DNA from 4 places in the Shewanella bicestrii genome. Region 1 is predicted to be linked to each of the others. Evidence: predicted binding sites of a transcription regulator. Region 1 holds the regulator's gene; each other region holds the start of a gene.
What was found. The regulator sigma-54, encoded in region 1, starts transcription at its own class of promoters, with help from an activator protein. The targets are predictions, from matches to a motif close to GTTGGCACGNNNNTNGNNT.

Region 1 (3,185 bases):
TAAAGGCATTGGTTACCTGCCACAGGAAGCCAGTATCTTTCGCAAGCTGACCGTGCACGACAATATCATGGCGGTACTGCAAACCCGTAAAGAGCTCAATCGCGATCAACGCGAAGAAGAGCTGGAACATCTGCTCGAAGAGTTCCATATCACCCATATTCGCGATAGCCAAGGCATGTCGTTATCGGGCGGTGAACGTCGCCGTGTCGAAATTGCCCGCGCCTTAGCGGCCAATCCTAAGTTTATTCTGCTCGATGAACCCTTCGCCGGTGTCGACCCGATTTCGGTTATCGATATCAAGAAAATCATCGAACAACTCAAGAGCCGAGGCCTTGGGGTACTGATCACAGACCACAATGTGCGCGAGACCTTAGACGTCTGTGAACATGCCTACATTGTTAGTCACGGAAACCTGATTGCCGAAGGAACTCCCGCAGAGATCTTAGACAATCAGCAAGTTAGGGCTGTGTACTTAGGTGAACAATTCAGGCTATAGTTACTGAAACAGAGCCAATTAGCCTTGAATTTTGGCTTATAAGCGCCATCAATATGATAACAAGCGGCCTAAATTCAAAATAATAACGTAGGGATCAGCGGTAACATGAAAGCGTCACTCCAGCTCAAACTGGGTCAACAGTTAACCATGACGCCACAACTCCAACAGGCCATTCGTCTGTTGCAATTGTCGTCATTGGAACTGCAGCAAGAGATCCAGCAAGCCTTAGACTCTAATCCTCTTCTCGAGCTGGAAGAGGAGCAATTCGACGCGCCTACCGAACGTAAGCAAGATATCGCCGATACCGACTTTAGCGAAACAACGGCCCTGCCACAGGAACAAGACAATTCCACCGTGGACATTGCCGAGTCGTTGACCAAAGAATCCCTGCCCGAAGAACTGCCCATGGATACTACCTGGGATGAAGTCTTTACCGCCTCGCCAAACTCAGGTTCTGGCGCCAGCCGTGAAGATGACATGCCCTTCCAAGGGGAAACCAGTGAAGGCCTGTACGAGCATTTAGAATGGCAGAAAAACCTCACGCCCTTCTCTGAAACCGATTTAGCCATCGCCACCGCGATTATTGATGCCATCGACGATCAAGGTTATCTCACTCAAAGTACTGAAGATATCCTCGAGGCCATGGGCAATCCTGAGATAGAACTGGATGAAGTCGAAGCAGTACTTAAGCGTATTCAACACTTCGATCCCGTTGGTGTCGCCGCAAGGGATTTAAGCGAATGTCTGCTTATCCAACTCTCCCATTTTTCGCCGGATACCCCACACCTCGAAAACGCCCGCATGTTGATCAAAGATCATTTAGATCTGATCGCTGCCCGCGACTTTAGGTTGTTGATGCGTAAGACCAAACTTAAAGAGGACGAGTTAAGGGACAGCATAGCGCTGATCCAAACCTTAAACCCTCGCCCCGGTTTGCTCATCACCCCTGTTGATGAAGAATATGTCATCCCCGATGTATCGGTATCGAAGAAAAACGGTCGCTGGGTGGTCGAGTTAAATCCAGATTACATGCCAAAAATCAATGTTAATCAGCAATATGCAGCCATGGCGCGTAGCACCAAAAGCCAAGCCGATAGCCAATTTATCCGCGGGCATCTGCAAGAAGCCAAGTGGTTTATCAAAAGCCTTGAAAGCCGTAACGAAACACTGCTCAAGGTGGCAAACTGCATAGTGCAATATCAACAGGGCTTCTTCGAATACGGTGAAGAAGCCATGAAACCTATGGTCCTGAACGATATCGCCGAGGCGGTAGAGATGCATGAGTCCACCATTTCACGGGTGACGACACAAAAATACATGCATACCCCAAAGGGACTTTTTGAACTAAAATATTTCTTCTCAAGCCACGTCGGGACTGATGATGGCGGTGAGTGCTCATCCACGGCAATCAGAGCCTTCATTAAGAAACTGGTTGCAGCGGAAAACCAGAAAAAACCATTAAGCGACAGCAAGATGGCACAGCTTCTGGCAGAACAGGGAATTAACGTTGCGCGCAGAACCATTGCGAAGTACCGAGAAGCGATGCTTATTCCCCCTTCCAATCAGCGTAAAAGTTTATAGCCTAAAGTGGAAATCGGAGGACGTTTATATGCAAATAAACCTGAGTGGACACCATATCGAGATTACTGAATCGTTACGGGCTTATGTTGAGGAAAAGTTTTCAAAACTTGAACGTCATTTCGAACAGATCAATAATGTGCACGTTGTGCTCAATGTTGAGAAAATGCAACAAATTGCCGAAGCGAGAATCAACCTCACCGGTGGTGAAGTCTTCGCGACTTCAGAGCATGCAGATATGTATGCTGCCATAGACGTCCTGATCGACAAGCTTGATCGTCAGGTTATTAAACACAAAGAGAAGTTAACAAAACACTAGCAATGGAACTTCGTACCATACTGCGGCCGGAATGCACGACCTGCGCCACTCCGGGCAGTAAGAAAAAGGTACTGGAACTTATCAGCGACTTAGCCGCTGCCCAGTACCCCACCCTCTCATCTCAAGAGATCTTCGAAAGCCTAGTGGCGCGCGAAAAGATGGGGAGCACAGGTATAGGTAACGGCATCGCCATTCCACATGGCCGATTAACCGATATAACACAACCCATAGCCATATTGGTGAAATGTGAGGAGCCGATAGCCTTTGATGCTATCGATAAACAACCTGTCGACATTTTATTTGCGCTGCTGGTGCCTGCTGACCAATGTCAACAGCACTTAAGCACTTTGTCCTGCATGGCTGAAAAGCTCAGCGACAAACAAATATTGAAGCAATTGCGCAAGACGCATGATGAAACGGAACTCTATCAGGTAATCACTGGATGAAACTGGTCATAGTGTCAGGGCGCTCAGGCTCAGGCAAATCGGTCGCACTAAGAGTGCTTGAAGATCTCGGCTATTATTGTGTCGATAATCTTCCGTTGCCGCTGATTGGCAGCTTACTCGAACAGCTCAAGGGCAGTAACGATCTCGTCGCCATCAGCGTTGACGTACGTAACCTGCCGGAGCAAGACAAGGTACTCGTCAAACAGCTCGCAAGCCTGCCAGAGGGCACTGAACTTACCAGCTTCTTCTTAAATTCCAGCGATAAAGTACTGTTAAAGCGCTACAGCGAGACTCGGCGCTTACATCCCTTATCTAAGAGCCGAGTATCACTGCAAGAAGCCATCAA
Region 2 (3,185 bases), 690 kb from region 1:
TGTGACAATTTGCCCAGTATCATCTAAGGTAAATTGACCATTACGGGTATAAGCCGTAGTCCCATCGGGGAGCTGCACTTCGAAAAATCCTGGGCCTTCAATCATCAAATCGAGCGAGTTATCCGTGGTCAGCATATTGCCTTGGGTAAACATTTTTTGGGTGGCTACCACCTTGGTACCCGCACCAATGTTCAAACCGTTTGGCAACTTAGTGTTAGAGGCGCTGATCCCACCCGCTTGGTTAACAGTTTGATAAAGTAAGTCCTCAAATACCGCGCGGCTTTTTTTATAGCCCACAGTGCTGGCGTTAGCGACGTTGTTTGAAATCACCGCAATATCGGTTTGCTGTGCGTCTAAGCCAGTTTTACTAATCCATAACGCTGGATGCATAATTTATCTCCTAACTAATCCGCATTAATGAGGATGAAGCGCGGTCATTTTCTTCCGCGGTTTTCATCATCTTCACTTGCAATTCAAATTGTCGCTGTAGGTCGATTAAGGACACCATCTCATCCACGGGGTTGACGTTACTGCCCTCTACAGCACCACTTTCAACAAATACACTAGGATCGGCAGGCGCCGGATCACCGGATACCAAACGGAACAACCCATCCTCGCCGCGCATCATTTGTGCATTGCCGGGGTTTACCAACTTTAATCTTCCAACCTCTTCGACGACTTCTGTCGTCGCACCTTGAGGACGAACAGAGATAATCCCATCCTGTGAAATAGTGACCTTTTCAATTGGCAGCGGTAACACAATCGGTCCGGCATCACCCATCACGGGATTACCACGGTCGTTATGCAATAAACCTGTTGAGTCAAAACTGAGACTGCCAGAACGGGTATAAGCTTCACTACCATCCTGTGCTTGCACGGCAAACCAACCGTCACCTTTAATGGCAACGTCAAGATCGCGTCCAGTAGATTTAATCGGGCCCGAACGAAAATTGGCGGAGGGGGTTTCAACCATGGCAAAGACCCTTGTCGGCAATCCTTCACCAAAGGCTTGCATCGATCTGGCTTGCGCCATATCCGACTTAAATCCATCGGTATTTGCGTTGGCTAAGTTGTTGGCACGCAAAGCCAACTCATTCATATTTTGCTTAGCGCCGCTCATGGAGATATAAAGGAATTTGTCCACAGACTGCTCCGTCAAAGTTTCAACCTGATAATAGCAAAGCAAGCATCATGCCAATAAAATAAGCAGCTAGTTAACTGATAAATTAGGAGATTTTAATAAACGAATGAATGCACAACAGAAAGAGGCTAAGTGTTGCCGCTTGCGGCAACACTTAGCAGAGGCAAGATTAACTTAACGAATTTGCAGAACAGTTTGTTGCAGAGTGTTATTCACTTCCAGCGTACGTGAGTTGGCTTGGAAGTTACGTTGTGCCGAAATCAAATCCACCAGCTCAGTCGTCAAGTCAATGTTAGATTGCTCTAACGCTGAAGAACTGAGACTACCAAACGTACCACTGTTAGGCTCACCAGCCAGCGCAGGACCTGACGATAAACTGGCTTTCCACGAGGTATTACCCACTTGTGTCAACCCTTGTTCGTTTGCAAAGCGAACTAAAGCAACGCGGGCTAATGGCACTGTTGAACCATTGGAGTAACTGGCAGTGATCAAACCATCTTCACCAATTTCGACATTGGTTAAACGCCCTACTGTGGTACCGTCCTGTGACAATTCAGTGGCGGCAAAGGGAGCTGAATATTGGGTTGGTGCATTAAATTTAATAATCACGGCTTGAGTGCCATCAGCACCAGGGCCTAACACGCCAGCGCCGCCAACCCCTAACGTTTCGGTGGCGACGACTGCCGGATCACTCCCAGTATACACACCGACGGAGTTAAACTTCAGAACCGACCCCTTCCAGCCGCCAGCCGTTTGAGCTGTGCCAGAGGCATCGGGAGTGCCATCACCATTGGTGTCAGTCTGATATGTACCAGCAGGGCCAGAAATATCAACTTGTTTACCATCAATGGCATAGTATGCAACCCAGTTGTTTTCACCATTATATGAGCCATTATTTGGTTTGACGAAATAGGTCGTCATGATATGTGGCTCACCCAGAGAGTCATAAATCGTCATGGAGGTCACACTGTTGTAGGTTTTAGAGTCCAGCGGGTCAAAGGCAGCAGGATCGAGTGAACCTTCTTTCGCATTTAAGTTCATCTGCAGAGTCACGTTTTCAGTCTGAACTGGACTGCCAGCAGTATCAGGAATTTGCACAGGTTTAGCCGTCGTTAAACTGACCGATGTCGAATTACCATCTTTATCAACTGGGAAGGTTTGCAGGTAATTACCTGCAGAATCAACCATATAATTATTTTTATCGACTTTGAATGCACCTGCACGGGTAAACTGATGATCTAGGGTGCCAATCTCAGAAGCCGTTACAAAAAAGCCACCGCCTTTAATCGCTAAATCTAACGAGTTATTCGTCAGTTGCAAACTACCTTGGTGGAATTGCTGCGCCACTTGGCTCGTAGCCACACCACCACCCACAGCGGTTTTTGAGTTTGAGAAAATTGAATTAGCGTAAACATCCGCAAATTCAGCACGCGACTCTTTAAAGCCAATGGTGTTAGCATTCGCGATATTGTTCGCCGTAGTGTTCAAATCTTTCTGCGCAGCAGAAATGCCACTCAATGCAATGTTAAACGACATAATTCACCTCTACATTTGCTCAATTCAATGATGGACAAGTGTGATGTCCATTTACAATCTTGATAACGATTAAACTTCACTAATCGCAAGTACATCCGACAGCTTAAAGGCCATTCCACCCTTGAGATTCAAAATGGCGCCAGTCGCTGCAGTACCTAAAGAAACACTGGTAACATGCGCATAGGTCGATACAGCTAACGCTTGTGATTTATCATTCACCAAACCCGATGCTTTAATCGAGTAATTACCTGCAGCAACGGGTTCTCCTTTATCATTCAAACCATCCCACTTGACATCAGTGTTACCACCCTTACTACCATCAACAGTAAATGTTCTAACGACTTGCCCTTTATCATCTTCGATTCGAACATTAATGACGGGAATTTTCTCGGAAGTACTGATCACACCATTTAAGCCTGGGCTTTCTGCAGAGATATAACCCGTATCTGTCGGTAACAGCACTTTTCGCCCAACTAATCCCGATGCTTGCAAAGCTTGGCTTGATGTC
Region 3 (3,185 bases), 450 kb from region 1:
CAATAACACCCACGTATGAGTTGTAATCGAGCTGAGAAATTTGCATCTGGAATGGACCTTCAGCGTCAGCTGCAGGTGAAGATACTTTTTCAACGATAGTTTGGAACAGTGGCGTCATATCAGTGCCAACTTCATCCGGATCTAACGTTGCGAAGCCGTTTAACGCCGAAGCGTAAACAACTGGGAAATCTAATTGCTCGTCGGTCGCACCTAAGTTGTCGAACAGGTCGAATACTTGGTCGATAACCCAATCAGGGCGAGCACCAGGACGGTCAATCTTGTTGATAACAACGATTGGCTTTAAGCCTTGGGCGAACGCTTTCTTGGTTACGAAGCGAGTCTGTGGCATTGGACCGTCAACGGCGTCAACCAGCAGTAATACTGAGTCCACCATAGACAGTACGCGCTCAACCTCACCACCGAAGTCGGCGTGGCCTGGGGTGTCTACGATGTTAATGCGGTAGTCGTTCCACTTGATGGCAGTATTCTTTGCCAGAATCGTGATCCCACGTTCCTTTTCAAGATCGTTGGAGTCCATCACCCGCTCAGTAGCTTCTCCCCGGGTTGCAAGGGTTCCTGATTGCGACAGCAGCTTGTCAACCAGGGTCGTTTTGCCATGGTCAACGTGCGCAATAATGGCGATGTTACGTAAATTCTCTAGCACGGATAAACCTCTTACCATCAAACAAAAATAGGGATATTTCAATATTCGTTATAGCAATCTACGTTGAGTCGCCATAAAAAAGCGTGACATTCTACTCCAGAGCGGCCTCGCCGCACAGGATTATTTTTGAACACTTATAAAACAATTTTTTGAGCACAGTGCTCAAAAGGTACTCTCTTGCCCAAGTCAAATAGCCTAAATGCACCGTTAATGCGCAGGCGATTCGCCAGTTTATCTTGCCATCAACTAAGCTAAGCAGCTGAATTCACTGTTTTTCACTCAGTCCTACTTTTATCGCTCGGCCCAAAGCCGCCATAATTATAGTCAATCCACGCCATCCAGCCGTGATGCGCCAGAGTGAGCCATAAAAATAAGCGCAGCAGGCATCAGTTAGCGGTTTCAGCGGATACCTTTGGCCTCAGTTTCAACAAACTCTATTCCACATTGCGAACAACGATCTTAATGATCTGATAATTAAGCACTATTCAATATAACCAGCCATAACCGCCCCGCGAAAAACAGCTTAGGTTGCCACAGTTTTGTGACATTATTGCGGGCGATTGAAATAGTGAGCTTGCACGGTTCTCTCGCCACACTAATGTGCTAAATTCGTTGTGCTTTGTTTGGTTTCGAATCTTGTCAAAAGCCAGAATTGAGATATTAATCCGGCTTGCCTCTGTGCTTAATGGGACGACGAGTTCGGGATAAATAGGCGTTGCTAGATTGCACTCAAGTTGCTTGCACTAAAATGGTGTTGTGACGGTGCGCACCAAAATGGATTAATGCACCAAAATGCCACATGCAAACGCACCAACATAGTGCAGCACGAAGTGAATTGTTGTGCACTAAAATATATAGCCTTTGATTATCAACACCTTAAATTGTTGGCATAGATATCGCTATATAGCTTGTAAGTTTGGCTCAAGCGCGACTTGAGTTAAAAGATTATAGAAGGGACATCCCTTTACCCTACCGGAGACTTGAGAATGTCAGTTGAATCAGTTTTAAAGCAACTTGAAGAATTAGAAGTTAAGTTTGTTGATTTACGTTTTACCGACACCAAAGGTAAAGAGCAGCACGTATCTATCCCTGCTCATCAGGTAGACGCTGATTTCTTCGAAGACGGCAAAATGTTTGACGGTTCGTCAATCGCTGGCTGGAAAGGCATTAACGAATCAGACATGGTGCTGATGCCAGACCCAACCACGTTTGTATTAGACCCATTCACCGAAGAAACCACTGCCCTGATCCGCTGTGACATTCTCGAGCCAGGCACTATGACTGGTTATGACCGCGACCCACGTTCTATCGCGAAAAAAGCGGAAGAATACTTACGCTCTACCGGTATCGCTGACACTGTATTAGTTGGACCAGAACCAGAATTCTTCCTGTTCGACGACGTACGTTTCGGTACTGACATGTCTGGTTGTTTCGTGAAAATCGACGCTAAAGAAGCGGCATGGAACTCTGGCACTAGCTACGAAGGTGGCAACACTGGTCACCGTCCATTCGTGAAAGGCGGTTACTTCCCAGTAGCTCCTGTTGACTCATCACAAGACTTACGTAGCGCTATGTGTTTAGTGCTCGAAGAAATGGGTCAAGTCGTTGAAGCTCACCACCACGAAGTAGCGACTGCGGGTCAAAACGAAATCGCAACTCGCTTCAACACTCTGACTAAGAAAGCGGACGAAATCCAAATTCTGAAGTACGTAGTACACAACATGGCTCACGCCTACGGTAAGACTGCGACTTTCATGCCTAAGCCAATCGTTGGCGACAACGGTAGCGGTATGCACGTTCACCAATCTCTGTCTAAAGACGGTGTGAACCTGTTCGCAGGCGACAAATACGCTGGTTTAAGTGAAACTGCACTGTACTACATCGGTGGTATCATCAAGCACGCTCGCGCGCTGAACGCTTTCACTAACCCAAGCACTAACTCTTACAAGCGTTTAGTACCACACTTCGAAGCGCCAGTGATGTTAGCTTACTCAGCACGTAACCGCAGCGCTTCAATCCGTATTCCAGTGGTACCAAGCCCTAAAGGCCGTCGTATCGAAACTCGCTTCCCAGATCCACATGCAAACCCATACTTAGGTTTCGCAGCACTGCTGATGGCGGGTATCGATGGTATCCAAAACAAGATCCATCCAGGCGAAGCTATGGATAAAGACTTGTACGATCTGCCAGCTGAAGAAGCGGCTGAAATCCCACAAGTAGCGACTTCATTAGAAAATGCGCTTGAAAACCTGCAAGCTGACCACGAGTTCTTAACTCGCGGCGGTGTATTCAGCGAAGATTTCATCCAATCTTACATTGCACTGAAATCTGCAGAAGCTGAGCGTGTAAGCCGTACAACTCACCCATTAGAGTTCGAGATGTATTACAGCCTGTAATGGCTAACGGCATCAATTAGCTGCACAAAATCTAACAGCCCCGGCAGTCTTCTGTCGGGGCTGTTTTGTCTCTATCGCACAGTGACTCCCAAGTATTCCCCTGCCTATTCAACACCTCTACACGC
Region 4 (3,185 bases), 160 kb from region 1:
ACTGCCAAAACCTTTTAATGCCGAACACTTAGGCAAGGCGCTGAATGCGACCATCGATTTACTCAGCCACGATGAACTCGACCTAAGTCACTTCGATGTGCATGACGTGCGTGTGCTCGTGGTCGATGACAGCCGCATGGCGCGCAATGTGATAAAACGTACCATTGGCAACCTTGGGATCAAGCAGATCACCGAAGCGGAAGATGGCGCTCAAGCCATTGAGTTAATGCGTAATAATATGTTTGACCTGATCATTACCGATTACAATATGCCCAGTGTTGATGGCCTAGCACTCACTCAATTTATCCGCAATGAAAGCCAGCAATCCCATGTACCTATCCTCATGGTGTCTTCGGAAGCGAATGATGCTCACCTGAGCAATGTCTCTCAGGCGGGAGTCAATGCCCTGTGCGATAAACCCTTCGAACCTAAATTGGTGAAGCAGCTCTTATATCAACTGCTCGAAGAATAAAACCTAAGTCACGAATGGGGTAAATATTCTGCATTTTTGTTACTTATAGGACACAAGCCCGTAGCAAAGGGCTTTCCAATGGCTAAACCTTGTGGCATGTTAGGCACGCTGACTTAATAAATCTACGGAAAGAAGAGACAATAAAGATGAACAAAACTGAACTTATTGCCAAGATTGCAGAAAATGCCGATATCACTAAAGCTGAAGCAGCACGTGCATTGAAATCTTTCGAAGCAGCTATTACTGAATCAATGAAAAACGGTGACAAGATCTCTATCGTTGGATTTGGCTCTTTTGAAACCTCCACTCGCGCAGCTCGTACTGGCCGTAACCCACAGACAGGTAAAGAAATTCAGATCGCTGAAGCCACTGTGCCTAAGTTTAAAGCGGGTAAAACCTTGCGTGATAGTGTGAACTAATTCGCTCGACATTGATTTTATAAAACGCCTCCTCTGTGAGGCGTTTTTTTTGCCCTCACGAAAGCATGAAAGATGATTTTTTGCACAAACACAGTGCGTTCACCGCTCAATTTTTGAGCACTTTAAAACATTTAATTAACATCGATTATGTAACCAATTGTTTTTAAAGATGTTCAAATAATGGCATGTGATTAGCAATTCCCTTATCAGAAAAAACCATGATGCACCAATGTCACCCACCCTGTGGTGACGTGAGTGAATCGATAAATAAGTCAATCGAGGGGATGAGAATGAGAAAATCACTGTGCAGCGTTTTGGCATTATCGACGGGATTGTTATTAACGACCAACGCCTTTGCGGCGGTGTCCGGCAATATTGGCGGCACCTCAAACTATCTATGGCGCGGGGTCACTCAAACCAATGATGCGGTCGCCATCCAAGGAGGCATTGACTATAGCCATGACTCCGGATTCTATGCCGGCACTTGGGCCTCAAATGTCGACTTTGGCGACGATACCAGCTATGAGTTGGATCTCTACGCAGGCTACGGCGGCAACATCACCGAAGACCTAAGCTACGATATTGGCTACCTCTACTACGCTTACCCCGATGCCGAAGGCAGCATCGATTTTGGTGAACTGCACGGTGCAATCACTTGGAAATGGTTTGAACTCAGTTATTCCCACGTGATCAACGCTGGTGATGATGTCGCGGCCGAGCCATTAGATAACAAAGATATGAGTTATCTTGCGGCCACTGCGTCTTTCCCACTGACGGATAAACTGAGTCTGTCATTACACTACGGTTATTCTAGCGGCGATGTCGTCGAATCTTGGTTCGATGAGGATAACTACGCAGATTACAACGTCACACTCAGTGCCGATACCAGCATGGGTACAGTCTCATTTATGGTGTCGGATACCGATCTGCAGGGTGATGATGCCAAGGTTGTTTTAGGCTATTCCTACGGCTTTGATTTATAAAATTAAACGCTAAAAAAACGCCGCGATAATCGCGGCGTTTTTGTTAGGCTATCACGGCGCGGTTCGATTTACGCGCCAATACCATCTTCTCAATATATTCCACGATAGGCTCAGTCACCGAAATCCCCGTGGTCTGCTCAATGCCTTCAATACCGGGCGCCGAGTTCACCTCTAGGATCAAGGGGCCGCGATTCGATCGTAAAATATCAACCCCCGCCACCACTAACCCCATAGCCTTCACTGCGGCAACCGCCATCTTGCGCTCTTCGGGCGTAATTTTTACTTTCTCGCCGCAGCCGCCTAAGTGCAGATTAGAGCGAAAATCCCCTTCGGGCCCTTGACGCTTCATCGAAGCCACCACTTTATCGCCGACCACAAAACAGCGAATATCGCTGCCGTTGGACTCCTTAATATATTCCTGCACCATGATATTGGCTTTCAGCCCTAAAAAGGCTTCAATCACGCTCTCGGCGGCGGTTTTAGTTTCGGCTAACACCACACCAATCCCTTGGGTGCCTTCCAACAACTTAATCACTAAAGGGGCACCGCCCACCATGTTAATCAAGTCGGGAATATCATTGGGTTTATTGGCAAACCCCGTCACTGGCATGCCGATACCTTTGCGGGACAGCAATTGCAGTGCGCGTAACTTGTCCCGTGAACGTGCGATTGAAATCGAGTCATTGGCAGCAAATACGCCCATCATTTCAAACTGGCGCACCACGGCACAGCCGTAAAAGGTCACACTCGCGTGGATCCGCGGAATAATGGCATCGAATCCCGTTAACTCTTGGCCTTGATAATGAATGCTCGGCTTGATGGAGTTGATATTCATGTAGCAATTCAAGGTATTAATAACCACGGCTTCATGGCCACGGCTCTCGCAGGCCGCCACTAAACGTCGGGTGGAATACAACTCAGGGAACTGGGATAAGATACCTATTTTCATTGCCAAATGACCAAATTAAACACTGTGATTGAAGCTCTGAGCACACTGCATCAGAAAGGGGCGCAGATATTTGTCTATTGCTGAGTGTAAAGCAAGAAAATATTCCTCACCAGACGAAAACCTCGGCACTAGCCAAACGTAAGATAATCTTCACAATTTAGGTTCGCTATTTAGGAAGTAAGGGAGTGATGTACTTAGCTTCAAATTCACTCGCCTCTATGGGGCGTGAGAAAAGATATCCCTGTAACACATTGCAATGCCTTTCGGTGCAAAACTCGGCTTGCTCGACGGTTTCAATCCCTTCCGCTACCGCGGTGACGTTAAAACCATAGGCAAAATTGAGTAATGCGGCGAGTAAACGA

Region 2: the regulator sigma-54 is predicted to act here: its motif matches at 1,181-1,199, upstream of flgF (flagellar basal-body rod protein FlgF).
Region 3: the regulator sigma-54 is predicted to act here: its motif matches at 1,548-1,566, upstream of glnA (glutamate--ammonia ligase).
Region 4: the regulator sigma-54 is predicted to act here: its motif matches at 1,071-1,089, upstream of CF168_RS18115 (TorF family putative porin).

Annotation. Positions count from the first base shown of each region.
Region 1 is NZ_CP022358.1:3,972,890-3,976,074, forward strand. Features, by position in the region: gene lptB (LPS export ABC transporter ATP-binding protein) at 1-496, shown strand, start outside; gene CF168_RS17435 (RNA polymerase factor sigma-54) at 602-2,077, shown strand; gene hpf (ribosome hibernation promoting factor) at 2,106-2,393, shown strand; gene ptsN (PTS IIA-like nitrogen regulatory protein PtsN) at 2,396-2,839, shown strand; gene rapZ (RNase adapter RapZ) at 2,836-3,185, shown strand, end outside.
Region 2 is NZ_CP022358.1:3,278,794-3,281,978, forward strand. Features, by position in the region: gene flgG (flagellar basal-body rod protein FlgG) at 1-390, opposite strand, end outside; gene flgF (flagellar basal-body rod protein FlgF) at 401-1,144, opposite strand; gene flgE (flagellar hook protein FlgE) at 1,316-2,677, opposite strand; gene flgD (flagellar hook assembly protein FlgD) at 2,747-3,185, opposite strand, start outside.
Region 3 is NZ_CP022358.1:4,423,141-4,426,325, forward strand. Features, by position in the region: gene typA (translational GTPase TypA) at 1-664, opposite strand, end outside; gene glnA (glutamate--ammonia ligase) at 1,651-3,060, shown strand.
Region 4 is NZ_CP022358.1:4,129,367-4,132,551, forward strand. Features, by position in the region: gene CF168_RS18105 (response regulator) at 1-472, shown strand, start outside; gene CF168_RS18110 (HU family DNA-binding protein) at 619-891, shown strand; gene CF168_RS18115 (TorF family putative porin) at 1,182-1,874, shown strand; gene rimK (30S ribosomal protein S6--L-glutamate ligase) at 1,918-2,823, opposite strand; gene CF168_RS18125 (putative bifunctional diguanylate cyclase/phosphodiesterase) at 2,990-3,185, opposite strand, start outside.